DNA from 4 places in the Planococcus shenhongbingii genome. Region 4 is predicted to be linked to each of the others. Evidence: riboswitches for the same ligand, from Rfam matches in the RefSeq annotation. Region 4 holds a riboswitch; each other region holds the start of a gene.

Region 1 (7,478 bases), 610 kb from region 4:
TCGTCTTGTGTTCTATAAAGGAATCGATGCAGCAGCGGTCGAAGAAGCCGCAGAGATCATATTGGCTTTAGATAAAATCATTTAAAGTTAAGGCGCTACCGTCCTGAGTGCTGCGCCAGAGTCATTACAAAAAATCATCGGGTTTAAAGCAAGGAACGAAATAGAGCCTGCATCCTTTTGGGATGCAGGCTCCTTCTTTTACCGCCAATTTATTAAATTCTATAGTAACAACTAAACGAGAGGAATCACTTGCTGTTGCTTTCGATTCCATACTTTCCTGCTTGATGTAGTAGTAAAATCCGTGTTGTGTGCAAAAAAAGAGTGTTCAAAGCTATAGTTCAGCTTTTGACACTCTTTTATTATAACAATAGTTGGGATAAATAAAGACATCAGGCTCTCTATACCTTTTCCTGGTGCCTTTTTGGCTATTATTTTTCCGTATTACGTCCCCATGCAGCAATGGCTGAAATATCCTCTGGGGTTGTTCTGCAACAACCTCCAATCAGTTGAGCTCCAGCGTTATACCATCGTTGTGTATTAGAGGCAAAGTGATTTGTTGAAGACTCTTCCCCCCATGTCTTGCTTATGGCGTCATACTCTTCACCGGAATTCGGATAAACAATTACCGGTTTGGAAGTTCGGCTTTTTACTTCTCCAATCAGCGTTTCTATAAAATCGGGTGCTGAACAATTAATGCCGATTGCAGCTGCTTGCTGTTCTTTATCCAACCATTCCGCACAACTGGAAATTCTTTCTCCATCGCTTATGTGGCGGCCATCCTTGGCACTAAAGCTGAACCAGGCATAAACCTCCGGGAATTCCTTCAGCACCTCTAGAATGGCTTTAGCTTCTATCAGGCATGGGAGGGTTTCACACGCTAAAATATCGGCCCCTGCTTCCACCAATGCCCTGATTCGCTCTTGGTGAAAAGCGACCAATTCACTTTCGCTGATAGAATAATTACCGCGATATTCAGAGCCATCCGACAGAAAAGCACCATATGGACCTACAGAAGCCGCAACTAAAGGTTTCGGCCTGTTGGATTTATCATTTAACGCTGCCCAAAATTCATTACGGGCCTCTGCTGCAATTTGAACAGACTTTTTGATCAATCCAATTGCCTCTTCCCCAGTTAATCCTCTTTCCTGATACCCTTTAATAGTTGCCTGATAGCTGGCAGTAATCGCACAATCCGCTCCCGCTTCAAAATAACTCATATGCACCTGCTTGATCAGCTTAGGATCCTCCATCAATACTTTTGCGGACCACAAGCGATCGTTCAAATTACAGCCATGATTCTCAAGCTCTGTGGCCATGGCACCATCAAGAATCACGACAGGAAATCTATTCAAAATCTGCTCTATCGGGTTCAATCCAAACATCCTTCCTCTATCCAAGCTCATTTCACCATTTTTTAATTGGTTCTGATTGCTTTGCTTAAAAATTGCTTCGTTCTCTCAACTTTAGGATCATTAAAAAGTTGTTCAGCTGTTCCTTCTTCAACAATGAGGCCATCTTCCATGAAAATGACGCGGTCTGAAATGTCACGTGCAAAATTCAGTTCATGTGTCACAATAAGCATCGTATTTCCTTCCTTGGCTACCTTTTTGATCGTTGCCAAAACTTCATCAACCAGTTCTGGATCAAGTGAGGAAGTCGGTTCATCAAACAATAGGACTTCCGGATTGAGTGCAAGTGCACGAGCAATCCCAACCCGTTGCTGCTGCCCGCCTGAAAGTTGTGCAGGGTAGTGGCTTAACCTATTCGCTAAACCTACCCTTTCTAAAATTTCAATACTTCTTTTCTTAGCTTCAACTTTATGTATTTTCTTGACACTGGTTAAACCGACCATCACATTTTGCAGAACGGTAAAATTCTTGAATAGATGGTATTGCTGAAAGACCATCCCTGTCGAATTTCTTAAAGAAACGATATCTGCTTTACTCGCTGTTTCAGCATCTACTCTTTTATCGTTGATTTCAACAATTCCGCCGCTAGGCTGCTCCAAAAAATTAATACACCGCAATAATGTTGATTTACCTGAACCGCTTGGCCCTAAAATGGCAACCACTTCACCTTTGGCAACTGTAAGGTTTATCCCTTTCAGCACATGCTGGTTACCGTAATATTTATGGATATTTTCCAATTTGATCATGCAGCAATCCCTCTTTCATATCTGCGAGCCCGTTTCTCGATTTTCACGAGCAATCGCTCTACTGCTATACAAAGAATCCAGTAGACAATCGATACCGCGATATACACTTCAAAGAATGCTAACCCGCGGGAACCGAGAATTTTGGCTTGCCCCATAATGTCTATAACGCCAATAATGAAAACAAGAGAGGTATCTTTGATGGTGCTGATAAACATATTTCCAAGGTTAGGTATGGCTACTGTCAGAGCCTGCGGGAAAATGATTTTAAGCATCATCTGTGCAGGGCTCATGCCTATCGATTTAGCGGCTTCAAACTGCCCGCGATCAACCGATTCAATAGCGGAACGGATCGTTTCGGACAAGTATGCTCCCAGATTCACGGAAAACGCCAATAGCGCATAAACTTCAGGTGGAATGCTGTTGACGTCCGCCGATTGGAGCCAGCCGTATTCGATCTGCAAATAATAAATAATTTTCGGTATGCCATAAAATACAAGATAGATCTGAACCAATAAAGGGGTTCCTCTGATAAAAGATACGTAAATGGATGAAATCACCCTTAATACCGGGATCCGGTAAATTTTGATGAGGGCGGTAGTCACGCCAATAAACAAGCTTAAAATCAATGAACCTACCGCAATCCCTATGGTGATGGGCAGCCGTGAAATAATTGCCGGAAAGCTTTCTATTAAAAAATTGATATCCAGTAAATTCTCCATTGTCTCTTCCCCTCCACAAACCTATTCAGGGATGTACTCTCCGCCAGTCCATTTTTTCGATAGTTCAACTAAAGTGCCATCTTGCTTGAGTTCTTCCAAAATGGGATCAATCAGTGCCTTCAATTCTTCGCCCTGCTCCCCATTTTTCAATACGATTCCCATATCATCATTAACCAAAGGCTGGCCGACAATTTCAACGTCCAAATCATTCTTCTCCAAGACTGCATTAATCATGATCGGATCGTTTACATAAGCATCAAGCCGGCCGTTTTGCACATCCTGCAAAATTTCTGAAGGGTTGCCGCTTTCACTGTACTTCAAATCAATCGCTTTTTCTGCTTTTTTGTTGTACTCCTCAAGCAACAATGTGTAAGAATCTCCCGCTAAAGCGCCGATTTTCTTGCCTTCCAAATCCTCAATGGTTTGAATGTCTTCCCTTCCTGTTTTCACAGCAATAACGGTTTCCGCTGCAAAATAAGATTCATCGGTGAACAAATACTTTTCCTGGCGTTCCGGAGTTTTTGCGACTTGATCGGCAATTGCCTGGATTTTATTGGATTCCAGCGCCAGGAACATGCTGTCCCATGGAACGGCGGTGAATTCGAACGTGTAGCCGTCCAATTTCTCATCGACCGCTTTGACCACTTCTACATCGTATCCGGTCAGTTCGTTGTTCTCATCCGCAAAAGCAAAAGGCGGATAATCGTTTTGCGTTCCGACCAGAATCACTTGCTCGCCTGTAGCACTTGCTGCTTCTTTTGACGAACATCCGCTTAGAACGCCGCCTGCGCCTAGCAATAAAACCAGAGAAAGGGATATGTACTGTTTTCTTTTCATGTTAAAACTCCTTTGTTGGTAAAGAGAGTCGCAAAGTTCTTTCATACCCAAAGCTTTGCGCTGCTTGAATGAATGAGGCCAAAAAACACAAAAAACCTATTCCGATAGGAAATAGGTTTTAATCTAGATCTTATCTTTCAGAGCAAACGCTCTGCAGGAATTAGCACCTCTCATAAAAAATGATGGTTGCTGGACGTCATTGGGCCTGTCCCTCAGTCTCTCTTGATAAGTTATTTAATTTTTACATAATACAGATAGTATTTTACATTGCCCGTTCTGTCAAATACATTTTTCTCTATTTTGAATTTTTATCGCTTATTTTTTATGAAAACAGAAAGAATATGATCGAAATACACGAGCTCATTTTACTGGCCAGCGCTGTAGTTGCGGTTGAAATCTCTGCAAAGAGGGCTTCCTCTGCCCTACTTCAAAGTTTGAACAGCCCATTTGACAATAATTCGAATCTTAAATACTATCTAATAATACTTCTTATGCCTTTTTACTAATTCACTTTATGCTGTCCTGACTTTCTGAACAATGGCCCAAATTTAAAAAAGAGCGGAGCGAACTGGCAATGACAAAAGAACCTGTATATGATGTAGCCATCGTAGGTGCGGGAACGATGGGAATGGCTGCTGGCGCCTTTTTGGCGAAACAGAATGCAAAGACCCTGCTAATTGATGCCTTCGACCCGCCGCACATTAACGGAAGCCATCACGGGGACACCCGCTTGATCCGGCATGCTTATGGTGAAGGCAGACAATACGTGACGCTTGTGAAGCGTGCCCAGCGATTATGGGAGGAGCTCGAACAGCAGACAGGCTACAAAATTTTTGAAAAAACCGGTGTTCTTGGCATTGGCCCGAAAGATTCGCCTTTTCTGCAAGAAACAATCGCGGCCGCTCAGAAATATGATCTCCCTTTGGAAATCTTAAACGGCCAGGAAATCCAAAGCAGGTGGCCCGGTTTTTCGGTGCCGGACCACTTTATCGGGTGCTTTGAAGCAGGATCGGGAATCATTTACAGCGAGGCGGCCATCCGGGCTTACAAGGAAACCGCTCTTAAAAACGGTGCGAATCTTGTCCCCAATACACCCGTTCGGCACATCGATGTGAATAATGCAAATGGGATAAAAATTTCAACCGACCATACTCTCTTTTATGCAAAAAAAGTAATTATCACTGCCGGTGCCTGGGCCGCAAAGTTATTGCCGGAGTTAAGCCTTCCGATTCAGCCGACACGCAAAGCCGTCGGCTGGTTTGATGCACCTTCCGATCTGTTCAGCGGTGCCAAATTTCCAGCCTTCTTTATCGAGGACGGTGATAAAAAAGCTTATGGTTTCCCTAATTTGAATGGTGCCGGCCTCAAAATCGGAAAATCGGATGGCGGGCAGTCGATTGACCCGGACGTGCATACCCAGAACTTCGGACTGTATGAAAGCGATGAAGGCGACTTAAGGCATATGCTTCAAACCTATATGCCGGAAGCAAACGGCACATTGAATCAAGGAAAAACCTGTCTGTATACAAACTCGCACGACCATGATTTTATCGTTGATTATCATCCAGACCATCCGCAAGTCATTTTTGCCTGCGGCTTTTCGGGGCATGGCTTTAAATTCGGCAGCGCGATGGGAGAAGTATTGAGCCAAATGGCTTTGGAAGGCCAAAGCGCCTTTGATATTTCCAGCTTCTCTCTCAAGCGATTCAAATAGTGATTTTTCTTATAGCTAATACTTAAGGATACAGACAGAAAAAAAGCACCTCTTATGAGATGCTTTTTTTCATGATTTAATTTGATGAACGAAGAGAGCCTAAAGAGAATTCGCAACTGTCTTCACCAGTAAACATTTTATTTCCCGGGAAATATACGATATTTTGAAGCCTTAAGACAGCCTATTTCAATTAACTGAGGAATTGCTCAAATCCCTACTCCAGCTGCTCTTCCTCAAGCAGTTTAAACCCTTCAATCATCGTGTCTTCTTCCACTTCAATCAAAATGCAGCGTTTGCCGTTGAAATTGACGCCTTTGACGTATCGTAAGTCTTGCGGGCTGATTTTGATTTCCGCGACTTTTGTGTTGATTTTGATCGACTTGGACGCGTAGCTCGGCACGACGTGGCTCGCTTTCATTTCGTAGTTTTTGTCTTCCACCACTTGCTGGAAGGCCCTTTCCACTTTTTCGCTACTTACATCTTTGACGCCGCTCGCCTTCAAGACACGTGTCACTTCTACCGTATCCAAAACTGGCGGCTCCTCATCTTCATTCTCAGCTTCTTTTTCCACTTCCAGCATGAGATTGATCTCATCATAGAGACCGGCAAGGGTTCTTGAATTCACTTCTTCTCCGATCACGGCTTTGACAATTTCCTCAAACACTGCTTTATCTTCCTCGGCGGTCATGATTTCGTTGCCGTTCAAGACGTTCTCGATAAACTGGAAATCCGGTTTGTTCGCTTTGCCCGAAGCATAAACGATGTGATGAATGTCCGCGGCATTGTCCGTGAAGCTCGGGAACAAAAATCCGCCAACTGGAGAAGCCAATTTAATGACGGGATCGACCAACACATTTGACTTGAATTCTTTTTCGACAAAGTCAAACACCAGTGAACTTTTCGGCAGTTCAGTCTGGTTCATGCTGCCGAGGATAAACGGCGTGGTAAACACTTCATCCCGCATGTCGATTTCCGTTTCATCTGCCTGGCGCTTCGTCGTTTTGAAATACGTTCCGCGAATAAACGTGATGACCATATCTTTTTCATACGGTTTTTCTTCCACCATCTTCAAGGCGATGCGCTGCATATTCGCTTGCCATTCCGCCACATCCTCTGCCTCGAGGCCTTCATACAGGAGCCGCTGCGTATGGTCTGCCTGGCCCTCTTCCTGCGGCTGGAACTTCACTTCAAACAGTTTCACATCGAGCTTCCCGCCCAATACCTTCTTGAAATTGGCAAGAAACAGCTCCTGCTGCTCCCGGTCCAATAAAGAAAACGAGCGGCTTTCTTCGTGAAAGATTTCACTGCTTTCCTGCTGGATGTACACATTGTAAATGTTCGCGATTTTCAATAAATCAGTATCGAGCTTAAATCGTTTGCGGATATCTGCTATATCTTTATTGTTCATTTCTATTTCCAACTCCCTGGCTAGTAAAATCCGTGTTGTGCGCAAAAAAAAAAAGAGTGTTCAAAGCTACGGTTCAGCTTTTGACACTCTTATATTATAACAACAAATGAAATGAAGATGATGTCACAATCTGTTTACCGGCTTGCTTCATATGATCGGCGGTGCAATTGATGAACCTGTTCCGACAGTTCAGGAACCGGTCCTTCCACTTCCGTATCCGTAATCACATCCGGAATGGCCAGATTCCGGACACGGGACGGTGCAGCGCCCATTTCACTTAACCAGCCGGCTAATTGCTCAGAAGAACTGGCGTACACGATTCTGCCCAGGCCAACCCATCCGTGAGCCGCTGCACACATCGGACAATGTTCACCGGAAGTATAGACCGTTGCCTTGCTTCTTTCTTCAGGAGCCAGATTATTTGCTGCCCACCTGGCAATCGCAAACTCGGGATGCTGCGTATGGTCACCGCCGGCCACATGATTATGGTCTTCAAAAAGCACTCCCCCCGCAGCTGATACCAGGACAGAGCCGAATGGTTCGTCTCCTTTTTCCAAAGCCGTTTCCGCGAGTTCCACACAGCGCCGCAGGTGTTTTAAATCGGTTTCGCTGATCATATTTCTGCCTCCTTTATCGCTAACTATC
Region 2 (7,478 bases), 1.5 Mb from region 4:
TTATATCAGCAGGAAAAGCCTCTTTTAACCCACTTGGCAATTTCTGATACCGGACGAAGGTTTCGGCATTGGACACGGCAGCTGTAAAACCAAATTCTTTATCTGGAGATTCCGCAACGATATGATCAATTTCCAACCCGGGATTTTTGCCGATGAGGATGCCGTACATTCCCTCACTTGTCTGGATATCAACGTATTTAACAAGATTAGTACCCCAGCCTGAATTCGTGATTTTGTACTTCCCGTTCCATCCTTTCACCAATCGGGCGTAGCCAATACTATGATCATCAGTTTCAAATAACACAATATGAGTATTCGTTTGGTTGATTGGGGTGATTCCTAATATGTTAAACTCAAAACCCGTCTGTTCTCCACTAGTTTGCCAATCTGCCAAACCAGTATGAATCGCATCTTCTTCTGGTTCAATGGCATATTGATTCATATAAAACAAGGTATAAGCCACGCCTAGAATCAGAATAAATGAAACAGCAAACACTACTATTTTTCTCATTTTTAATGCCCCTTTGGAATTTTAATTAAGAAGTATTATTTCTACGTTCTGTATATATAGTTTCTGTTTCGTTCTTCAATTTCATTTTCTCCATTCATTATAGCAATTTATTTCCAGTGATATTCCATTTTTTAATTGGTTCTTTACTGTTTACATTAATTCCGAAATTAAATTATTGGCAACTAAGTTATATCCGAAACTTCATTACAATGAATTCCAGCAAGTTCACTAGAAAAAATGTTACGTTAATAGGCTGTTCTGAAAGGCTTTAATATATGATTTACATATCACAACTTAGCAGAAGGGGACTTAACATAATGTTTATAAAGGAAGAGGTAATTTATACAAGTGACCAGCTGGTCATTCTCGATGCGGACTGTAAAAAAGATCAGGTCATCGTTTTATTGAAAGGCAGAGGCGAAAATATCGTCGAGTTAAACGGCAACAAGATTCTGACCGGGCGCACAGGATATTCGAAGATTCGTTTTGTAAAAGACCATTTTTGTCTCTTGAACGATTCAACCCTCTCTTTTTACACACTGAGAGGGGAATTGGTTTCCGAATGCGATGTCGGCAACGATATCTTTGAGCTATTTCCCTATAGAGAAGGAGTTCTTTGTGTTTATGCCGATGAAGGTGTGTTCGGAAAGAAGCTTGGTAAAAATAGATTAAATTACGCAGCACCATTCCATAAGCCCGAATCTTTTATTGACATTGCACTCCAAAACAAACTATTATACGAAGTTCTTTTTGCACGTTATAAGCCTTATGCATGTCTGAGCTGGGAAACCCGGGAACTGCTCTTTTTGAACGAGCAGCTTGAAAAAGAAAATACGCTGGAAATCCCTTTTAATCCTGGCAATGTCATTGCCTTTGCCTTAACTCATGAATTCGGGGTGTTTATTGAAGAGAGCAAGCTGTGGTGTTGGGAATTCCAGACCACGGGACATGTTTCGGAATCCCTGAGAGCGTTCCCCTATGCGACAAGGGCGATTTTCCAGCGCCATGATTTTTTGTTTCTTACCATTTCGGATTACGAGGTGCGTGCTTTTAAACCATTCGTTAACAGATAGTAAAAAGGGGAGCCCCTAAAGGATTTGGTTTGGGAAAGATGCTTTTATGTACGGTTTATGGGGAATAATTGTATTGGTTTAAAAAGGGAATTTCATGCGGTAAGAGGAATTAAAAGAGAGTAGGGAAAGCATTCTCAAAACGCTGCCTAAAATAGTTTGTTATGGCAACGATCCTTTTTAGTTAAAATGCGATGATACCTTTTAATCGGGCCTTCGCTCGAATGGAGTAATAGAGCAGAAAAGTTCTGTTTTGTCACAGTAATTGAAAAATGTTGGTTGAGGATTAGAAGAAACGGGGGCTTTGATGAAAAAATTTTATGCAATGTTGATTGGCAGCTTTCTGCTAGCAACCATTTTTTGTGTATTTGGACAAGGAATCGCATACTTTTTGAGTGAATACTTTGTATCGCTTTCGCCAATTTATTACTTAACAGGGTTGACTATTTTTGGCATCCTTCTATACCTGGCATCCGGTTTTTTGCTATTTCGTTTATTCACGAAACAGGAAGCTGTTTCAAAAAATCGTGAGTTTTATTTGTTGATTTTATTCACAGTAGCACCTAGTGCATCCACTTGGTCTTTTTTTGTGACGGTCATGTGGTGGGGATAGAGTTCAGTCAGCCGCTTAGTGAAAACTGGCTGCGTCATTAAGCATTTGCATAACTTTAATTCATCTCTATATGAAAGTGTTAGTAAACCTGCATTATTATAGAAAAAGTGAGAAGGGGAAAATATGGCTGAAATATGGATTGCAGAAGAAAAAGTTTCAAACAAGTTTTTAGAAGAGTTAGGCCATTATATAAGGTTCGACGGAGAATTAGAATCTGCATATTTCATCGGTGCTGATGGAGAAGGTTATGTAGAACAAAACAAAAATTTTTTACTGGAGTTTCTACTTTGCCAAAACAGGTATCCTTTGTTCATTACTTTTATTGTGTACGAGGAACAAACTGGCGAATATCGGGCTTTTTTACATGAAAATAAAATTGATTTCACGTTAAGCAGCCTTGAAGAAAAAAGGACTTATTATGATTTCTCTGGGAAGCACCAATATCACCCGCCTTGCTTTACTGCAAGGATCACTGATTCGGATTCTTTAGCTTTTTTGCTGAATAAAACATACTGGCTGGCCGCCGAGAATGAGTTTTTCTCAATTTCTTTTTCCGACAATTTACTGTTCGAATTAGGAGAAGTGGTTGAGTGGAAGAGAAAAAGAAAACGGTCGATTGCAAGTTTCAAAATCGGGCAGGGAACCACCTTTATGACCATTTTTCACGACGGGGCAGGGTTCTACTTATTCTCGAACGAGGAGAAATATTTCCTTCTGGAGAAACTCATTTCAAACTTGCCGAAAGATACAGTGATCACACAGATAAATGATACGCTGGTAACTAACCAAAATTCCGAAGAAGAATAGTGCCTATTTAAAGCCCCCTAGTGAAATGGACAGCCACTGAAGCTTTAAGGGCGTTTCCGATTAATGATAAAATCCTACACTTTGACTACATATATTCAACGCATGTAGATCAAAAAATAAGAGCAGTTTTAAAAAACCTCTGAAAAATTTTCAGAGGCAACTAATTATTATGCCGTTTGTTAACTTCAATCGAAATGAACTCCGGCAAATAGTTGGGAGTGCATCCTTTTGATACGACTTCGTCTTTGTAGAGACCCGTTTTCTCACCCAGTTTAATGCAGCGTGCGCGATTCTTTTCATCGTAAACGCCTATCCAGCCTGCGGTGAAATTCATCGCCCATTGAACTTCCGGTTCTTCCTGCGTAATAGCAGCTTCCATTACAGCTAGCAAGTCTGCGGTGTTATCAGGCGGGGTTTGTCCCGTCCATCTCAATCGCCCTTGATAATACCAGAAAGCTCTTCTTTGTAGAGCAGAAGGACTCTGTTGCCATGACCCCATCACTGCCAGGGTCTTCTTGTCTTTGGTGAGCTGATTCGCCATTAGCCAATCCATTAAGTTGTTGCGCTCATCAAATGTGTGCGTCTGCATGTCCTGATCAAGCTCATTCAGCACCTCTGGTGAAAGAAGTTTTTTGTCCATGATTAAGATTGCTAACAGGCGGGGCAAAAACGCTCCGGTTGACCAAAGTTCCATCGCGAGTTCGTGGTCTTTTTTAATGTCCTTCGCGATTTTCCGTAAGTCGCCTAGCTTCGTGTGACTGGTGATCTGAGCGAGAATGTCTTCTGCTGTTGAAGAGCGTTTGATTTCAGTGCCTTTAGTTTCATTCATTTTATAAAACTCCTTTATTAAAGCTGTTCCCACCCATAAGACAAGAACAACGTCTTTAATATAATCATAACATTTACTTCCTTTTAGTTGGATGCGAAAAGAGCATTCCTTTGTAAAGAAACTGTTTGAATGAATAGTAAAATTTGGAAAAGGGGTTTTTAAATGAGAAGAGAAAAATGCCCTTGCTGCGGGTATCCTACATTACAGACAAGAGGAGATTTTGAAATATGTATACTTTGTGATTGGGAAGACGAAAACCATGATGAACTTTCTTCAGCGGAAGTTTTCGGAGGACCCAATGGAGATTATTCGCTCGAAGAAGCAAGAAACAATTTTCAAAAGAACTTTAATATGTACAGAGAGAAGAATGATTTTGATGCCATTATAGTCGGGAAGAAAAAATTAATAAAAGCTTATGAAGGGTGGGAAAAAGACAAGCAGGCAAATAGAAAAGAAAAATGGAATGAGATCCGCAAGTTAGAAAATGAGCTGAATTTGCTTTCTTGATTTTACGTATAACGAATTTGGAAAAGCTGCTTGCATCCAAAAAGAGATCCGAGGCCGATCCAGGCACAACTTTTCGTCTTTATTGGATGCCCTCATGGATTGTTGTAATCAATTTAAGGACTGGATGAAAGAAACATGATTAAAAGAAAACGTCAAAAAGCCGTTCAGTTGCCTGAACGGCTTTGGAGATTCCACTTGAACGGTTAATCCATCGGTCAAATCGCGGTTTTTATTCCAAAACCGACCAGTACTGCACCCGCCGTCTTTTGGAAAACCTTTTGGAATTTCGGGTCATTCAGCCATTTTTTCGCTAAATCCATGAGGTTCACCAGGAACAAGAACCAAGTGACAGCCAGCAGAGTTAAGATGAATGCCAACACCATCAATTGCTGGTTTACATTCCCGCTTATGTCGATGAATTGAGGCATAACCGTGATATAGACCAACACGGTCTTGGGATTAAGAACATTGCTCAGCAACGCTTGCCTGAAGGATTCTTTGTTGTGCCGAACGGAAGAGGCAGCCGGCTTGCGTGCCTGTTCCTGAATTTCCCCTAAAGAAAATCCGCTTTTCGAGAAAAAGCTTCTGATTCCTAAATAGACTAGGTAGGCAGCTCCTATATATTTGATCAAAGTGAAGAGAACGATCGATTGGGCAATCACTACCGCTAAGCCCAGAACCGCAATCAAGGTCCAAAAAGAAAGACCGGCTGCCATTCCGAGCGTCGTATAATAACCGGCCTTAGGTCCGTGCCGAAGCGTATTTTTCATCAGCAGCATCGTGTCCGCCCCAGGTATGATCACCATCATGGCAGCTATTGAAATATAGGCAAACAAATTATCCACAGCAATTCCCCCTAATAGAAAATGAAAAAAGTAATTCCAGTAATTTTACATGGTTTGAAAATTTAAAGCAATCTGACTAAAAAAACTTTATATGAAAAAAGTTCAGAAGGAAAAAAATTCAAAACTGGTTGACTTTTAATTCGAGCCTATTGTATGATAATTCCTAATGGTTCGACTGATTGAAAATTTGTACATTTAAAAGTGAATAGCACTCTTATCAAGAGCGGCGGAGGGAATAGGCCCTGTGAAGCCCGGCAACCAACAGAATAACATTCTGAAAAGGTGCTAAATCCTACTGATTCGATTGAATCGGAAAGATAAGAGGAGGATTTTCTGCCCTCTTCTTAATTGAAGGGGGCTTTTTTATATTTTGGGTTCAAGAAAGGAGAGCAGTTGTATGTGTAAAACCTAGTAAACGAATCTGTTAAGTAAATAAAATTATAAAAAGAATTATTAAAAATTATGTCGGGAGGAATTTAGAATGAAGAAGATTATTGCAGTTGTGTTGTTGCTAGTAGGTGCGTCGTTTATCTTGGGGGCTTGTTCAAATGCACAAGGAAAAGAGCAAGGCGCGTTGAAAAAAGTAGTTCTGGATTATGCCTATTACTCGCCAACGAGCTTGGCTTTAAAGGAATTCGGATGGGCAGAAGAAGTTTTTGAGAAAGAAGGCATCGAAGTGGAATGGGTTCTGAGCCAAGGAAGCAATAAGGCATTGGAGTTTTTGAATTCGAAAAGCGTAGATTTCGGATCCACTGCGGGAGCAGCTGCGTTAATCGCAAAATCGAATGGCTCACCCATCGAGTCCGTCTATATTTATTCGAAACCAGAATGGACTGCGCTGGTAGCAACGGAAGATTCACCAATCAAAACAGTCGAGGACTTGAAAGGCAAGAAAGTTGCCGCCACTTTAGGAACGGATCCCTACATCTTCCTTCTGCGTTCACTTCAGGAAGCAGGCCTTTCATCGAAGGATTTGGAGATTGTGAACTTGCAGCATGCGGATGGCGCCAATGCCTTGTTAACTGGCCAAGTTGATGCGTGGGCGGGCCTTGATCCGCATATGGCAAGAGTTGAAGTGGATTCCGGCGCAAACTTATTCTCGCGTGACCATGACAAAAATACATATGGCACGTTGAATGTCCGGTCGGAATTTGCAGAACAGAATCCGGAAGCTGTAGAAAAAGTAATTGAGGTATATGAGAAAGCGCGGAAATGGGTTGTAGAAAATCCGGATGAAGCAGCAGAAATCTTGGCAAAAGAAGCAGACATGGAGTTGGAAGTGGCTAAGAAAAGCATCGAGCGAAATGATTTCTCAGATCCCATTCCCGGCGATAAGCAAATCGAGGCACTTGAAGAGGCTGGCGCTGTCTTGAAGTCGGAAAACGTGATTAAAGGCGATGCAGATATTGAAAAAACAGTTAGTGAATTAATTATTGACCGATTTGCGAAAAAAGTGATCGCAACGGAATAGGGGGCGAATTGGATGACGATCAACGCTAAAACTAATGATTTTCCGATAGAGAAAAGTAGTAAGCCGAAATCCCGCACGGATTCAAATAAGTTTAGAGGCCTGGTACTCGGGTGGATATTGCCGATCGTTCTTTTGGTCTCTTGGGAAGCAGCCGCACGTCTTGGCTTGATAGACACCTATGTTTTTCCAGCCCCTACCATAATTTTTCAAAAGATTGTAGAGATGGCTCAAGACGGAACCCTTTGGGGGCATATCGGCATTACTTTTCTTCGCGTACTGATCGGGTTTTTTGCCGGGACTATGCTGGCCCTTGTATTGGGTTCTTTTGTGGGCTATTTCAAGTGGTTTGAACAGCTTGTGGATCCATTGATCCAAGCATTCAGATCGATTCCTTCCCTTGCCTGGGTGCCCTTATTCATTTTGTGGATGGGAATTGGAGAACCGTCCAAAGTACTGCTGATTGCAGTGGGTGTTTTCTTTCCGGTTTATTTGAATATCGTCTCCGGTATTCAAGGTGTAGACCGCAAGCTGATTGAAGTTGGGAAGATTTATCACTTTACTTCGTTCCAGATTGTGCGCCGAATCATTTTGCCAGCATCTCTGCCGTCTTTTCTTGTCGGCTTGCGCAGCGGCGTCGGCTTGGGCTGGATGTTCGTTGTCGCTGCTGAACTGATGGGCGCAGGGCAAGGGCTCGGCTATTTACTGGTTGTTGGCCAGAATACATATTCGCCTGAGCTCATCATGGCAAGCATCATCCTTTTTGCCATACTCGGGAAGCTGACAGACGCTTTATTGAAATCGCTGGAAGCGCGTGCCTTGAGATGG
Region 3 (7,478 bases), 410 kb from region 4:
ATGACAGCGTTAAAGAAGAAGAAGTGTATGCGACGGCTTTCCTGAAAGACGGCAGCACAATTGAGCATATCGTGAAAAATGCGACAGGCAGCATTGAAAACCCGATGACCGACGAAGACTTGGCCAGAAAGTTCAATAACCTGACCCATCCGATCATCGGCGCTGAACGTGCGAACAAGCTTCGGACAGCGATGTACATCATCGATGAAAAAACGGATCTGTCGGAATTGATTGAATTGACGAAAGCCGATACTGAAAAAATATACAATTGATACCAAAAGAGAAAGAGCCTTTAAAACGGAGGCTCTTTCTTTTGTTTTGTTTGGCTGTCTCCGCCGGTCATTTATCTATGGCAATTGATTTTTTTCTGTAGCCATTTGTCTGGAGAAGTAAGATGATATAAAAAAGAGCCATAGATGGGAGAGGATCACATGAGAAGCGAGAAAGAGAAAATGCTGCTAGGTGCACTTTACGATGCGACTGACCCTGAATTGCTGAGTGACAGACTCCAGGCACGGAGATTGGTCCGGCTGTTCAATCAGTCATTGGAAGCGGATGCCAACAGAAGAACCGGCTTATTAAAGGAACTGTTTGGCTCGACAGGAAACAAACTGGAAGTCGAACCGGTATTCCACTGCGATTACGGCTATAACATCTACGTTGGCGAGAATTTCTACGCTAATTTTGACTGCGTCTTATTGGATGTCTGCGAAATCCGGATTGGAGCGAACTGTATGATGGGGCCGGGCGTCCATATTTACACAGCGACACATTCGCTGAATGCGAAAGAACGTAATGCAGGATTGGAGTTCGGAAAGCCGGTTGCGATCGGAGCAAATGTCTGGATCGGCGGCCGGGCTGTGATTAATCCTGGCATAACAATCGGGGACAACACCGTCATCGCTTCCGGTGCGGTTGTTACGAAAGACGTGCCGGCGGGTGTCTTTGTCGGAGGCAATCCGGCCAGAGTCATCAAACAACTGGAAGAATAACTGATGCGGCTGAAAAGCCGGCCCATTCCAAAGCGGGATGGGCTGTTTTTCAATCTGGCTTCAGCAGTCTGCCCATCTTTTATTGCGTATAAAATTTTTTGAATGTTTCTTCAAATTATCTGTTTTTTAATAAAAAATTATATATATTGGAAATAAGCCATTGAATTTGGGAGGGGTAGTCATGAAAAGCTATTTTGATGAACAAAACCTTTCGAAAACGCACGGACAAGAAACACAGCCAGTGAAAAATAGGCATTTCCTGAAAACTTTTTTCGCATTGTTCGGTCTCGGTACAGTCGGCATCATTTTTTTGGTTCCTGCTTTAATCCCTCTAATTGAATCGCAGCTGCAAACGCTGCCCGATGCACCTGATATTCCAGTGGTTGTTCTTGTCCTGCTGTCATTGATCAATCCGCTGATTCTGCTGGTGGCAGCTGTAGTAGTGGGTTTGGTGACTGCCCCCAAGACAGGGCTGATATCCCACCTGTATTTTCAGATAAACAGAAAAGCGGATGATCCAAAGAAAGGCTCTTTCAAACAAGCCGTTCCTATTGGGATTATGGCGGGAGCAGGAGCGGCTGCCCTTGTCTTTGTGCTGGATCTTGTCTTTCAGCCATATCTTCCGGGGGCGCTTCAAATGAGCCGCGAGTCCAGGAATCTTTTGAACACGTTATCCGGAATATTCTACGGTGGCATTACAGAAGAATTGCTGCTCCGGTGGGGGTTGATGTCCTTGCTTGTGTGGGGCATGTGGAAAGGGTTCCAGCGTTCACGCAGTGCGCCATCTGCCGCTGTGTTCTGGATCGCGATTGCCATCAGTTCGCTGCTGTTCGCGCTTGGTCATTTCGGGGCAACCGCACTCGCCGTACCGATGACGACGGCTGTCTGGACGCGGATGATGCTGCTCAACGGGCTTGTCGGCATCGTCTTCGGCTGGCTGTATTGGCGAAAAGGGCTTGAAATCGCTATGATTTCACACGCATTCTTTCATATCGCTATGACGCTGTTTATTGTGGTCTGGTTTCTGATATAGTCAGAAACATCCCGCAATTGAAAACCGGTCTGTCACACATAATAACCTCCGTCCCTATTGCAGAAAAAAACAACAAACAATTTGAAAAAATTCAGAAGTAATATTGAGCATTTTTGGAAGCGCTTTAAACATGATGAGAGAAAGGGTTTAAAGATGAAAATGTAAATGAATACCATAAAAATTTATCGGACAATTTGAAATGTTTGGTTGACTTTAAAATATCCTAGTATTATGATTGGATTTAAATTTAATAATCTTATCCAGAGAAGCCGAGGGACTGGCCCGTTGACGCTTCAGCAACCTCTGACATTTGTCAGAAAGGTGCTAATTCCAGCAAGATTTTTTCTTGGGAGATAAGAGAGCGGATTCTGTCTATTTATACGGCCCTCTTTTCTCGATTGTTGAGAAAAGAGGGCTTTTATATTTTCAGCTGACGTCGCCGCACAAATTCATGATTAACAATGAGGAGGATGAATATGACGAAGAAACGAATTTACTTGAACGCATTTGAAATGGTATGTGCTGGTGGGCATCAGTCTCCGGGCTTATGGCTGCATGAAGACGACCGTTCCCATACTTACACAGACAGTGAGTATTGGATTGAACTTGCCAAGCTATTGGAAAAAGGGAAATTCGACGCAGTGTTCCTGGCGGATGTACTGGGTACTTATGATGTTTATAACGGATCCCGGGATGCTGCACTCCGCAACGCCGTCCAGTCTCCGGTCAATGATCCGCTGCTGGTAGTGCCGTTGATGTCTTCAGTCACGAAACATTTGAGTTTCGGTGTTACAGCTTCGGTCAGTCATGAACATCCTTATACATTTGCACGGCGCATGTCGACATTGGATCATTTGACTAAGGGACGGATCGGCTGGAACGTCGTTACCTCTTATCTGAAAAGCGCAGCACTCAATATTGGCCTTGAAGACCAGATGAACCACGACCAGCGCTACGATTTCGCAGCTGAGTACCTGGAAGTCTGCTATAAGCTATGGGAAGGAAGCTGGGAAGACGATGCGGTCGTCCGGGACAAACAGGCGAAAGTCTACACCGACCCTTCAAAAGTGCACGACATCCGGCATGAAGGGGAATATTTCAAAGTTCCTGGAGCTCATTTGTCGGAACCGTCGCCGCAGCGTACGCCGGTTCTGTTCCAGGCAGGTGCTTCACCTCGCGGCCGGGAGTTTGCGGCAAAGCATGCGGAATCGGTATTTACTGCCGGCCCCACAACCCAAGTGGTGAAAAAAGGGGTAACCGCATTGCGCGAACGCATCCAGGCAAACGGCCGCAATCCTGAAGACGTCATCGTTTACACAACGTTCACCGCGATCGTCGGAAAAACAGAAGCGGAAGCACAAGCCAAATACGAAGAACTGAAAAGCTATGTCAGTTATGAAGGGGCACTCGCACTTCTCGGCGGTTGGACGGGCATCGATTTTTCAGGCTACGATCCAGACGAAACGTTGGAGTATATTCAAAGCAACGCCATGCAATCAGCAGTCGAAGTGTTTACGCGTGCCGATCCAGACCGCAAATGGACCATCCGCGAACTTGCCACATTTGTCGGCATTGGCGGCAGAGGCCCAGTGGCAGTGGGGACACCGGAACAAATCGCTGATGAAATCGAATATTGGGTGGAAGAAACAGGAGTCGATGGCTTCAACCTTGCTTATACACTTGCCCCTGGAAGCTTTGTGGACTTTGTCGAACTCGTCATTCCTGTCTTGCAGGAACGCGGCCTTGTCCAAAAAGAATATGCAGAAGGCACGTACCGCGAAAAAATTTACGGCAAAGGCCAGACCGGATTGAAAGAAACGCATCCTGGTGCCAGCTATAAGCAATTGCATCAGCCAATTGAAAACTAGAAGGGGGAATGGATGTGATTACAGCTTACTGGATCAGTGTCGCGGTTTTTTGGATCGCCGGATTGACGCTATGGAATAAAATCTATCCAAAACCGAAACGGAAAGGAGAAGATGGCAATGCGTGAAGACACAACATGGTTGCTTCCATTTATCATCGTAATGCTTATTGGCTATTTTGCATGGACGACTTGGCTCGGTAAGAAAGGTGCTGTTCACAGCGGTTCGATGAAAGGCTTCGCTCTTGCCAAAGGCAAGATAAGCCCGGCGCTGGTCGGCATGAGCTTCGGCACCTCCTACGCAAGCGCGAATTTGTTTCTCGGTGTTCCGGGCTGGGCCTATACATATGGTTTGTCGACGTTATGGTATACCATTGGCTGCTTTGGCGTGACATGGCTCGGTTTGCTGCTATTCACAAAGACTTTCTGGCGCTATGGCCAGAAGAATGGCGGCAGCCTGACGCTTCCGCAATGGCTTGGCAACCGCTATAATAGCAAAGCACTACAGGTCCTCGTAGCGCTTCTGGTGTTGTTCAATATCTACTATATTGTGGGGCAGAATGTCGGGCTTGCTACAATGTTTGAAACAGTCATCGGCATCCCGTATATGTGGGGCATTGCGATCGGTGTCGGCATCACCATTGTCTACGTCAGCCTCGGCGGCGCGTTTGCCCAGATTGTCAGCGACGGTGTACAAGGTGCGGCAATGGCGGCCGTTTCAATCTTGTTGTTCGTGTCGCTGCTATGGACAATCGGCGGCGGCTGGAATGTCTTCGGCACGCTCCACTCGGAACTTCGCACAATTGACCCGGCGCTGGTGGCACCTCTTTCAAAAAGCGGTCCTTTCTATAGCGGCTTTGCCATCTTAAGTATCCAGTGGCTGCTGTTTTCGTTCGTGCTGCTGCCCCATCTGATGAATAAAGTGCTGACAGTCGAAAAAGAAGAGGATTTGCGGACGTTCACCTTAACAGCCGGGCTTTCCCTCTTTGTCTTGTCCATCTTTTCGGTATTTGCCGGCCTTGCCGCACGTGTCATCTTGCCGGGTTTGGCTTCAGCGGACAGTGCCATTCCGGCGTATATCATGGAAGCCTTCCCGGTCGTCATTGTTGCCTTGCTGGTGATGGGATTGATTTCTGCCATTCTGTCGACGACTGACAGCCTGTATCTCGGCATCACCAACAGCATCGGCAATGACCTCTATAAAGTGTTGGCAGTTCCACTGCTGTACAAGAACAAAAACCTGTCGGAACAGGAAATCGATGGCAAAGTGCTCAAAGCCTCGAAGATTTCATTGGTGTTTATTGGGTTGATTTCGCTGTATATGTCGCTCAACCGGCCGGAATCACTAGCATTGCTGACCAATTTCGGCACTTCTGCCATCATCAGCGGCATTGCGGCGCCTATCAGTCTCGGCTATTTCTGGAAGCATGCCAATAAAACCGGAGCCATCGCTTCGGTCATCAGCGGAGCTGGCTGCTATATGTTCCTGACAAGTTCTGGAACTGTCAGCCATGTATTCCAGGCTATGTTTTTCAGTTCGATGCTTGGCTTCTTCTCCATGATTTCAGGAAGCCTGCTTGCGGAAGCAGCCAAGAAACGGGATAAAACAGCGCAGCAAGCCATTTAAATATGTGCAAAATATGCAAAAAGAAGGACCTCCTTAATGCTGGGAGGTCCTTCTTTTAGTTAAAACGCATATTGGAACAGGCCATAATACAAAGGCCCGAGCAAGATGATTGTTGAGATTGCCATAAACAGGGTGCCGGCGACACCGGTTGCCGCTTCCGGCTCTTGTGCTTCAAACTTGTTTTTCAGTTTAAAAGCGAACAGGATATCCCAGAGCAGGGCACCGAAAAAGACGATTTTCCATACAAGCGGATCAAGAATCTGGTTATTGGTCACAAAACCGAACAATCCGATCCATGTCACAATGGATACAGCCAAATCGAATTTAATCGGAAAATCCGCATGGCGGCTGTGGATCAAAAAACCAATAGTGGTCGTGCCTAAAAGTGCTGCGTAAATAAACCATAATGTTTGTTCCATATTTCATTTCCTTCTTTAGTGAGACTTCTTTCATTATAGAAGACTTGGTAAGGGAAGCAAACATTTTTCATCTATAATCTGCCGTTTCAGGGTTATCGCCGTTTAACAGTCAGCTTGAATAAGGCAATCGCCACCGAGTGATGGCTCTCTTCATTGATCCGTAAACACGCTAATATATTTTAAAAGTAAATATTTATAGAAAACATTGATTGTTCCGATTTCTTTGTGCTAACATAAACAGCAATCAAGTGTCAGGTTATTGCCCTGTTGGAAGGAAGGCAATATGGCCTTAAACCAGTCGATATCACCAGCCAATTGAAAGCACTCGAAGGAGACGAAGTGGTTTACGATATATGCAGAAGTTTTGAAGTTGAACGCGATTTTATCTGATCGGCTATTTTAACGCCAGGGGGGACAACTTGAATTCATTTCTATTGCTTATTATCCTTATCAACGTTGCTTACATGACCCTTTTTACATTGCGCATGATTCTGGTCATCAAGGGTTACCGGAAAGTTGCCGCAGTTTTGTCCATGGGAGAAGTGTTCATCTATTTAATAGGATTGACCATCGTTCTTGATAACTTGGATAAGCCGTTGAATGTTGCCGCCTATTGTGCTGGCTGGGGACTGGGAGTTTATCTCGGAGGCATTATCGAAAATCGTTTGGCGCTTGGCTATATCGTTTTTGACATTATCGTCGATGCTTTGGAATTGGAACTGCCGCTTCAAGTTCGCGACAAAGGCTATGGAGTCACTTCTTGGATGGCGGAAGGCAAAGACGGAGCAAGACTTTGCATGAAAGTCCTGGCGAAGCGGAAAAACGAGAAAAAACTGCGTGATTTTGTGACCGGGCTCTCACCGAAGGCTTTTATCATTTCCTACGAACCAAATCGGTATAATGGCGGGTTTCTTACGAATCCGATTAAACCTGCAGGCGGGATTAACCGAAGAGCGTAAAAACTTTTTGAGCAGACGCGAATGCGTCTGCTTTTTTTCATCGTTAGTCGTTATAATGGATAAAACGAGACGAAAATCTCTTCGCCGTTTTGAATCCGCTAGGGAGGTGTAGTCATGGGCAACAAAAGCCACGGCCTGAAACATGGCTGGACATTGATCGCGCATAAATCATTCACGCTGTTTTCAAATGCCAATACCTACATCGTCATTGACGACGAGCACGACACCGTCATGCATTTCAAAGTCACGGATTCTGAATTTGAAGTCATCTCCGCCAACTGGGGACTCAATTATAAAGTCATTCTTGGTTTCAAGACGATAAAGATTTTGGATGTACCGGACGAAGAATAAAAATAAAAGCCTCTCCACTTGGAGGGGCTTTTATTTTGTCCGAAGAGAAATGGCAACGCCGACAAGAATGATAGTTGCCCCAACTACTTGAAGCATTTGAATGGCATGACCCAAAATCATCAAACTGAAAAGCATCGCGATAAAGGGTTCTAAATTCAGCAGAAGGGAGGCTTTTGAAGCGCCTACCTTTTGGATGGAATTGTTCCATAAGAGCGTACATAAGCCGTGCATAA
Region 4 (7,478 bases):
CGTAGCCTGGTCATTCATCGATGAATTTCTCCTTTAATTCCGTCTTTCTAAATAATATCATTCCTTAAACAATATGGTAAACTATTCAATTTTTATTAGATCCTTAAAAATTTCCTCTGTCTTTAAAAAACTTTCCTGTTGTTGTACTTCACAAAAAAACTCATGCTTATCGCATGAGTTGGGGAACTACTAAATTATCCAATTTCTTTTTAATATGGCCATTCCATTTCTCAAATTCAACGAGGAATCCATCGTGCCCGAAATCCGTTTCAATGATTTCCCAAGATGCATTCGGCAGGCCTTGAAGCCAGGGAATCAATTGTTCGCTTGGGTACAGCAAATCTTTTGTAAAAGACAAGGAAAAGATTTCTGCTTCTATTCTTTCTTTTGATACATCATGGGTATTCATCGCTTTCAGCAAGGTCAAGTAGCTATTGGCATCAAAACGCCTAGCTAATTTTTTCCCTTGATAATCAAGATAGGACTCCACTTCAAAACGGCTGTCATTGGAACAGCGGCGGAACCGCTGATCGAATAGATTGCCGCTCCGGTAAGTGACCATGGCGGCCATGCGCGCCAATTCAAAGCCTTTCAGCTCGGAGGAATCCGTATAATTTCCGTCTTTAAAGAGCGCATCATTTTCTATCGCCTGGATGCCAATCCAATTGAAAGCCACACCATAATCACTGTATGCAGGGGTCACAGCAAGCGGAAGAATGGCCTCAACAAAATCCGGGTATAAATGCCCCCATTCAAGTGCTTTCATTCCTCCCAGCGATCCTCCAAGGACCGCGGTCAGATGGAAAATGCCCAGCTCCTTTAACGCCGCATGCTCCGCCCGGACCATATCGCGGATTGTGAGATTTGGAAACGAAGCCCGGTATGGCTGACCGGTTTCCGGATTGATGGACAATGGACCGGTTGATCCATTGCAGCCACCCAGCACATTAAACGTAATGACTTGAAAAACGTTTGTATCCACGGCTTTCCCTGGTCCGATCAATCCTGACCACCAGCCTGGATTTTCAGCACTGCCGACTGCAAATTGATCGCCTGTTAAAGCATGGCAGACGAGAATCACAGGAGCACCTTTTTTGCCGCACCGTTCGTAGGCAAGTTCTACGTTATGCAAGACTTCCGTCGACTCCAGGGAAAGTGTTCCTATGGATACTGTCGTCATTTCCGTCCCCTCCTATACGTTCTCGAGTACCGCTGCCTGAATTGCTTGTTCAAGGTCGGCGATTAAGTCTTCTGGATTTTCCAATCCTATCGATAAACGGATCAATTCTTCCGTAACACCTGATGATTCCAGTTCTTCTTTCTTCAATTGCTGATGCGTTGTCGAAGCCGGGTGAATGATCAGCGATTTCGCATCTCCGACATTTGCCACATGAGACCATAACACAACGCTGTCAATCACTTTGCGCCCTGCTTCCCGTCCGCCTTTGACACCAAAATTGACAATCGAACCGTATCCGTCTTTTAAGTACTTTTGTGCCAATTGATGAGATGGGTGGTCTTCAAATCCAATGTAATTGACCCATTCGACTTGAGGGTGAGCTTTTAAGTATTCCGCTACAATACGGGCATTGCTGTTGTGGCGTGGAATGCGCAAGTGCAAAGTTTCCAATCCCTGTAAAAAGGCATGGGCACTTTCGGCGCTTAATGACGGACCGAAATCACGCAGCAATTGAACGCGCAGTTTCGTCGCGAAAGACGCACCTTCCACATCAATGCCGTAACGGATTCCATGATAACTTTCATCCGGTTGTGTATAGCTCGGAAATTTTGGATTATTCCAGTTGAATTTACCGCCATCTACAACAACTCCTCCGATGGTTGTTCCGTGTCCGCCAATCCATTTTGTTGCAGAATGGATAACGACGTCAGCACCGAACTCAATCGGGTTGCTGCCATATGGCGAAGCGAATGTGTTATCGATCAATAAAGGAATCTGATTTTCGTGGGCAATGTTTGCCACTGCTTCTACATCAAGAACATTCAAACTTGGATTTCCGATAATTTCTCCAAAAATTGCTTTTGTCTTATCGGTAATGGCTTCACGGAAGTTTTCAGGGTTTGTACCGTCAACAAATTTGACGTTGATGCCATACCGCGGCAATGTGTTGGCAAAGAGACTGTATGTACCTCCGTATAAATTGGCGTCCGCAACAATTTCATCGCCCGCTTCTGCTACGTTCAAAACAGAAAATGCAATAGCTGCCATTCCTGAAGCCAAGGCTACAGCAGCTGTTCCGCCTTCAAGAAGCGCCACGCGCTGTTCGAAAACATCAACCGTCGGGTTCATAATGCGTGAATAAATATTTCCTGTTTCTTTTAAACCGAATAAATTTTGGGCGTGCTCCGTATTTTTAAACACATAAGAAGTCGTTTTATGGATGGCTACACCTCTTGCTCCAGTAACTGGATCCGGCTGTTGTCCTCCGTGTAATAAAAGCGTTTCTGGTTTAAAGTTTGTCATTTTGTTTTCCTCCTAAGGTTTTTTTGATGGAAACCATGGTTGAGGAGGAATAGAAAAAAGCCCCCTTCAATTAAGAAGAGGGCCGTGATATACGGATTGCCTCCTCTCATCTGCCAGATCCCGTCTTGCCGGATCTGTAGGACTTAGCACCTTTCCAAGCATTGCTTGTTGGTTGCCGGGCATCATAGGGCCTATTCCCTCCGCCTCTCTTGATAAGAGTATTCAGATTTAGTTTTCCATCATGTTGAGTAGTATAGAATATAACAGATAAATTTGTCAAGCGCATTTTTTCAAAAGATTTTGAAACCTATGACTTATTGAATACGTTTACTGTATAGAGGTGAACAATAATGATTCTATGGATTGCACTTGCACTCTTTTCAGGTTATTTTATCGGTTGTCTTCATGGTTCTGTTATTGCCCAGCTGCTGTCCGGCGTAAACGTCAAAAATAAAGGCGTCAAAAATTCAGGGGCTTCAAACGCAGCTATCGTTCTCGGCTGGAAATACGGGGCGCTTGTTGCTGTTCTTGATATTTTTAAAGGAGCAGCTGTTGTTATGGGATTCCGCTTTTTGCTAAGCGGATCTTCTTTGCCGGATGAAATGGTCTGGATGCTGCTATTTCTCGCAGCGGCCGCTGTCGTTTTCGGCCATAACTTTCCGTTCTATATGAACTTTGATGGCGGAAAAGGGACAGCTTCAGTCATCGGCGCCATGCTGGCCCTTGATTGGAATCTTGGCCTTGCCGGCGGTCTGCTGCTGGTGCTGGCAGCACTGGCTACCGACTATTTAGTGGTCGGGGTTCTCGTATTATATGGCATGTTTTTTGCCATTGCCTTTTGGCCGGCCGAAGGCATATGGCCTTTAGTCACCGCCTTCGCTTTGTTTGCTATGGCAGTCTGGAAGCATCTCGAGAACATCACGCGCATTAAAAACGGAACAGAAAACAAGGTTTCTTCTGTTTTCCGGAAAAAACCTGCCGGCTCTGCTTAAGAAGCCGGCAGAGGCAGCGGATCCGCTGCCTTTTTTATTGTCTAGAATCGTATTTTTTGTCTTGCTGGTCGTATTTTTATCTTTACTGGCCGTATTTCGTCTGCTACTGGTCATATTTTATACGTTGCTGGCTGCATTTCATTTTTCCTCTGAGCTGACTGCGCAACACTTGGGCGAATTGCCAAAATTCCCTATTTTCATGCTAAAATAAAGTGATTACATACTTAGGGGGAACTGTATATGTTTGAAAAGCTGATTGAGCGCCTTGTCCGCTATGCAAAAATTGATACACAATCGGATGCTGAGAGCACTGAAACACCTTCTACGCCGGGGCAATGGGATTTGTTGCATGAACTCGAAAACGAAATGAAAGAAATCGGCTTGGAAGATGTCAGCATGGACGAATTCGGTTATTTGTTCGGCACTTTGCCTGCCAACACAGAAAAAGAAATACCCGTTGCCGGCTTTCTGGCGCATGTCGACACCGCTACGGATTTCACAGGAAAAAACGTCAATCCGCAGCGCATCGATGATTACGATGGCAGCGACATTCAATTGAGTTCTTCCGTCACCATGGCAGTCGCCGACTTTCCTGACTTGAAGAATTACGTCGGCCATACTTTGATTACTACTGACGGCACTACTTTGCTCGGTGCCGACAATAAAGCGGGTGTTGCCGAAATTATGACCGCCATGGAATACTTGGTTCAGCATCCTGAAATCAAGCACGGAAAAATCCGTGTAGCTTTTACACCGGATGAAGAAATTGGCCGCGGACCACATAAGTTTGATGTAGAGCGTTTCGCAGCTGACTTTGCTTATACAATGGACGGCGGGCCTCTTGGCGAATTGCAGTATGAAAGCTTTAATGCAGCGGCTGCCAAACTGACGGTCCAAGGGAAAAGCGTTCATCCCGGTTCAGCCAAAGATAAAATGATCAATGCCCAAACGGTCGCTATCCGCTTCCAGGAAGAAATGCCAAAAAACGAAGTGCCTGAACGGACGGAAGGCTACGAAGGGTTTATCCACTTGAACAGTTTCAACGGCAATGTTGATAAAGCGGTTCTTTCTTACATTATCCGCGACTTTGACAAAGAAGCTTTCGAAGCGAAAAAGAGCCATATGAAAAACGTGGCTGCTAAACTGCAAGAGCAGTATGGCAATAAAGCCATTAAACTTGAGATTGAAGATCAATATTACAATATGCGTGAGAAAATTGAACCAGCAATGGAAATTGTCGATACAGCCGAAACAGCTATGAAGACACTTGAGATTGAACCAAACATCGTGCCTGTCAGAGGTGGTACAGACGGTTCCCAATTATCTTATATGGGCTTGCCCACACCTAATATTTTTACTGGCGGTGAGAACTATCATGGCCAGTACGAGTTCATCTCTGTGCAGAACATGGAAAAAGCCACAAAAGTCATTATAGAAATCGCGAGATCGATGGAACAAAAATAAGCGCCCGCGGGCGCTTATTTTTGTTCATGCTTCAACGCTTAAGAAACGCTGTCACTTTTCATATTTAAATAATGCTGCGTCCATTTTGTGCAAGCGCATAGTGGATGCCGTGCTGCAAAGTTTGGAAGCAGTTGAATTTTGATAAATTGATGCCCGACTCGGTAATGACCATGCTCATTTGCGGAGAAATGCCCACTAGTACCGTATAAGTTCCGATCAGAGATGCCGTTGACCCCAATTTCTCAATCAAACTTGCAGCGTGCTGTGTGAAATTATCGTTCAATCCTGTTAAGTCCAACAGCAAATATCTTGCTTTATAAGTCGGTAAATTTTGCAAGGTTTTTACCAATAATTCTTCTGCACGCGCTTCATCATAAGTTCCGAGAAGCGGCACAACGACGATATCTTCGAGCACTGGAATAATCGGCGAAGAGATTTCCTGAATCAATGCATTCAGTTCTGCTGTTTTTTTCTCGACCAGTTTTTCAAGCTGATTGATCTGCTCTGCTTCTTTCAAGCGAGCCAGCCGGTGAATATTTTCTTCAACGTTTTTTTCTGAAGGAAAATATTCAATAATCGTTTCAGGGTAGCCTTCAATTTGATGGTGGATCACACGGTACCAAACGTTGCGCCCGAAAAGCGACGTGAAGATCCCAGCGTAATGGGCTGCCAGGTAACTGCCTCCCTGCTTTTTCCCTTGGGCTACATTGATTTTATGTTCCCAGCTATTTCTCAAATTGACTTGGAGCGTGCTTTCCGATTCATTCATTTTCTGAATCTCGGCTTTTCCCCATCCTGCAGAAGCATATGTATTTGTTATTAAGTTCGCCGCTTCTGAAATGCTGACATTTTTCCTGCTCGTGAAATAGTCGCCCACTATCAAACCTTGGCGGAACCCCGTAGACTCCATCACTACGTTTGCTGCGTCTTCTCCTGATATTTCTTCTATTGAATCAAAAAATGTTTTCATCGCACTGGCCGTCCAAAACAGCACAGCATCCTGGCCTTCGAATAAGAATCTGCCTTCATCCAAATCCCATGCAAATTCTAGTCCGCCTACATTTATTGATGGTTTAGTTTCCATATTGCAGCTCCTCCCACTATTAAAATTTATTTCACCATAACCCTCTTGTTCCACTTATTAATCTGCAGGCTTATGTAATCACTCTTTCTATGATACAAGATTGTGTTTACATCTTCAGGTTTGAGATTCGATAATTAAAGGAATACAAAAATAACCATACAAAAAGAAAGAGGTGCTCCTTGTGTCAGACAATAAACCTTTTAACGAAGAAAATCGCGAAACAAGAGATAGTCGCCCCATGGACAATCCGGAACAGATAAAAACAGACAAAGAAACAATGCATGAAATGTTTAAAGAAGAACAGACTGTCGATGCAATTCCATTGGAAGATTTGAAGCAAAATATGGAAGACGAAGAAAATAAGCGTTCCACCAAAGACAACTCGGGAAGCGACGAAATCTATCCTGATTAATCAACAGAATAAACCTACTTTTCTGAAGAACAGCATGGCTTCCGCCAAGCTGTTTTTTTGTGTTATGATTCATGTTGGAACAGGAGTGACCTAAATATGAAAAATATGATTTACCCGTTTATGGTAGTAGTGGCAGCCAGTTGTTATGGCATCCTTTCCACTATTATCAAAGTAGCAATGGAAAACGGTTTTACAGCCGCAGAAGCGGTAACCAGCCAATACTTTGTCGGATTTGCCTTAGCAGCTATTTTGCTTTTAATTACAAAGCGGAGACTTCCCCGCTTGCACGGTTGGAAAGTTTTAGTAATGTCCGGTTCATTTACCGCTGCCACCGGTATGGTATACGGACAGTCTTTGGTGTACTTGCCAGCGTCACTGGCAGTCGTATTGCTGTTTCAATTTACTTGGATCGGCATGTTTTTGGATTGCATTGTACACCGCAGATGGCTGAAACGAACTGAAGCCATCTCACTTGTTTTATTATTCGGCGGGACTATATTGGCTGCAGGAGTGATTGATGCAGACCTCAGCAGCATTCCTTGGCAAGGATGGGCTTGGGGAATCGGGGCGGCTTTCTGTTTTTCTGCTTTTATGTTTGTCAACGGCATAAAAGTCGAAGGCATGGATACTACTACCCGCTTGTTTTATGTCTCTTTTGTCGCTGCCATTGTTGTCGCCTTTTTCCAAACGCCCGAAGTGGTGTGGAATGGCAAACTCTTTGATGAAGGTCTTTGGGTATACGGCCTGTTGCTCGGATTCTTCGGTATCGTCATGCCGATTTGCTTCTTCTCGATCGCTGTACCGCATGTTGGATCCGGCCTTGCTTCAATTTTAAGTGCCATGGAATTGCCGGTTGCTGTTTTTGCCTCGGTCCTTGTCTTGAACGAAACATTGACGGTTCTTCAAATTGTCGGCATCTTTGTTATTCTGTTCGGCATGGTGCTGCCAAGTATATTCAGCCGCAACCCTAAAATTATAGAACCCGTTTAAAGGCCTGCCTCTTTGGTGGGCCTTTTTTAGGCTGTCGAGAAATTCATATGTTCT

What was found. Region 4 has a riboswitch for S-adenosylmethionine ahead of QWY16_RS16100 (O-acetylhomoserine aminocarboxypropyltransferase/cysteine synthase family protein). Riboswitches for the same ligand answer to the same signal wherever they lie in the genome.
Region 1: linked by a shared signal. The riboswitch ahead of QWY16_RS19120 (transporter substrate-binding domain-containing protein) and the one ahead of QWY16_RS16100 (O-acetylhomoserine aminocarboxypropyltransferase/cysteine synthase family protein) in region 4 are both predicted to bind S-adenosylmethionine.
Region 2: linked by a shared signal. The riboswitch ahead of QWY16_RS09285 (aliphatic sulfonate ABC transporter substrate-binding protein) and the one ahead of QWY16_RS16100 (O-acetylhomoserine aminocarboxypropyltransferase/cysteine synthase family protein) in region 4 are both predicted to bind S-adenosylmethionine.
Region 3: linked by a shared signal. The riboswitch ahead of QWY16_RS18095 (LLM class flavin-dependent oxidoreductase) and the one ahead of QWY16_RS16100 (O-acetylhomoserine aminocarboxypropyltransferase/cysteine synthase family protein) in region 4 are both predicted to bind S-adenosylmethionine.

Annotation. Positions count from the first base shown of each region.
Region 1 covers NZ_CP129235.1:3,934,988-3,942,465, forward strand. The annotation lists gene mmuM (homocysteine S-methyltransferase) at 429-1,373, opposite strand; gene QWY16_RS19110 (amino acid ABC transporter ATP-binding protein) at 1,415-2,155, opposite strand; gene QWY16_RS19115 (amino acid ABC transporter permease) at 2,152-2,874, opposite strand; gene QWY16_RS19120 (transporter substrate-binding domain-containing protein) at 2,896-3,711, opposite strand; SAM riboswitch class I at 3,839-3,943, opposite strand; gene solA (N-methyl-L-tryptophan oxidase) at 4,286-5,425, shown strand; gene QWY16_RS19130 (DUF4317 domain-containing protein) at 5,640-6,833, opposite strand; gene QWY16_RS19135 (nucleoside deaminase) at 6,968-7,450, opposite strand.
Region 2 covers NZ_CP129235.1:1,852,097-1,859,574, forward strand. The annotation lists gene QWY16_RS09250 (hypothetical protein) at 1-511, opposite strand, end outside; gene QWY16_RS09255 (hypothetical protein) at 829-1,584, shown strand; gene QWY16_RS09260 (hypothetical protein) at 1,889-2,194, shown strand; gene QWY16_RS09265 (hypothetical protein) at 2,318-3,001, shown strand; gene QWY16_RS09270 (DNA alkylation repair protein) at 3,162-3,830, opposite strand; gene QWY16_RS09275 (CPCC family cysteine-rich protein) at 3,993-4,337, shown strand; gene QWY16_RS09280 (homoserine/threonine efflux transporter) at 4,553-5,182, opposite strand; SAM riboswitch class I at 5,394-5,506, shown strand; gene QWY16_RS09285 (aliphatic sulfonate ABC transporter substrate-binding protein) at 5,664-6,653, shown strand; gene QWY16_RS09290 (ABC transporter permease) at 6,666-7,478, shown strand, end outside.
Region 3 covers NZ_CP129235.1:3,735,216-3,742,693, reverse strand. The annotation lists gene QWY16_RS18110 (MmgE/PrpD family protein) at 1-272, shown strand, start outside; gene QWY16_RS18105 (maltose acetyltransferase domain-containing protein) at 432-992, shown strand; gene QWY16_RS18100 (CPBP family intramembrane glutamic endopeptidase) at 1,174-2,025, shown strand; SAM riboswitch class I at 2,279-2,385, shown strand; gene QWY16_RS18095 (LLM class flavin-dependent oxidoreductase) at 2,502-3,893, shown strand; gene QWY16_RS18090 (sodium:solute symporter family protein) at 4,011-5,516, shown strand; gene QWY16_RS18085 (hypothetical protein) at 5,576-5,935, opposite strand; gene QWY16_RS18080 (hypothetical protein) at 6,203-6,325, shown strand; gene QWY16_RS18075 (DUF2179 domain-containing protein) at 6,355-6,894, shown strand; gene QWY16_RS18070 (hypothetical protein) at 7,009-7,245, shown strand; gene QWY16_RS18065 (DMT family transporter) at 7,276-7,478, opposite strand, start outside.
Region 4 covers NZ_CP129235.1:3,329,387-3,336,864, forward strand. The annotation lists gene QWY16_RS16090 (hypothetical protein) at 1-18, opposite strand, end outside; gene metX (homoserine O-acetyltransferase MetX) at 167-1,180, opposite strand; gene QWY16_RS16100 (O-acetylhomoserine aminocarboxypropyltransferase/cysteine synthase family protein) at 1,193-2,482, opposite strand; SAM riboswitch class I at 2,586-2,701, opposite strand; gene QWY16_RS16105 (glycerol-3-phosphate acyltransferase) at 2,833-3,474, shown strand; gene pepT (peptidase T) at 3,715-4,938, shown strand; gene QWY16_RS16115 (STAS domain-containing protein) at 5,003-6,022, opposite strand; gene QWY16_RS19420 (YczO family protein) at 6,204-6,434, shown strand; gene QWY16_RS16125 (EamA family transporter) at 6,531-7,424, shown strand.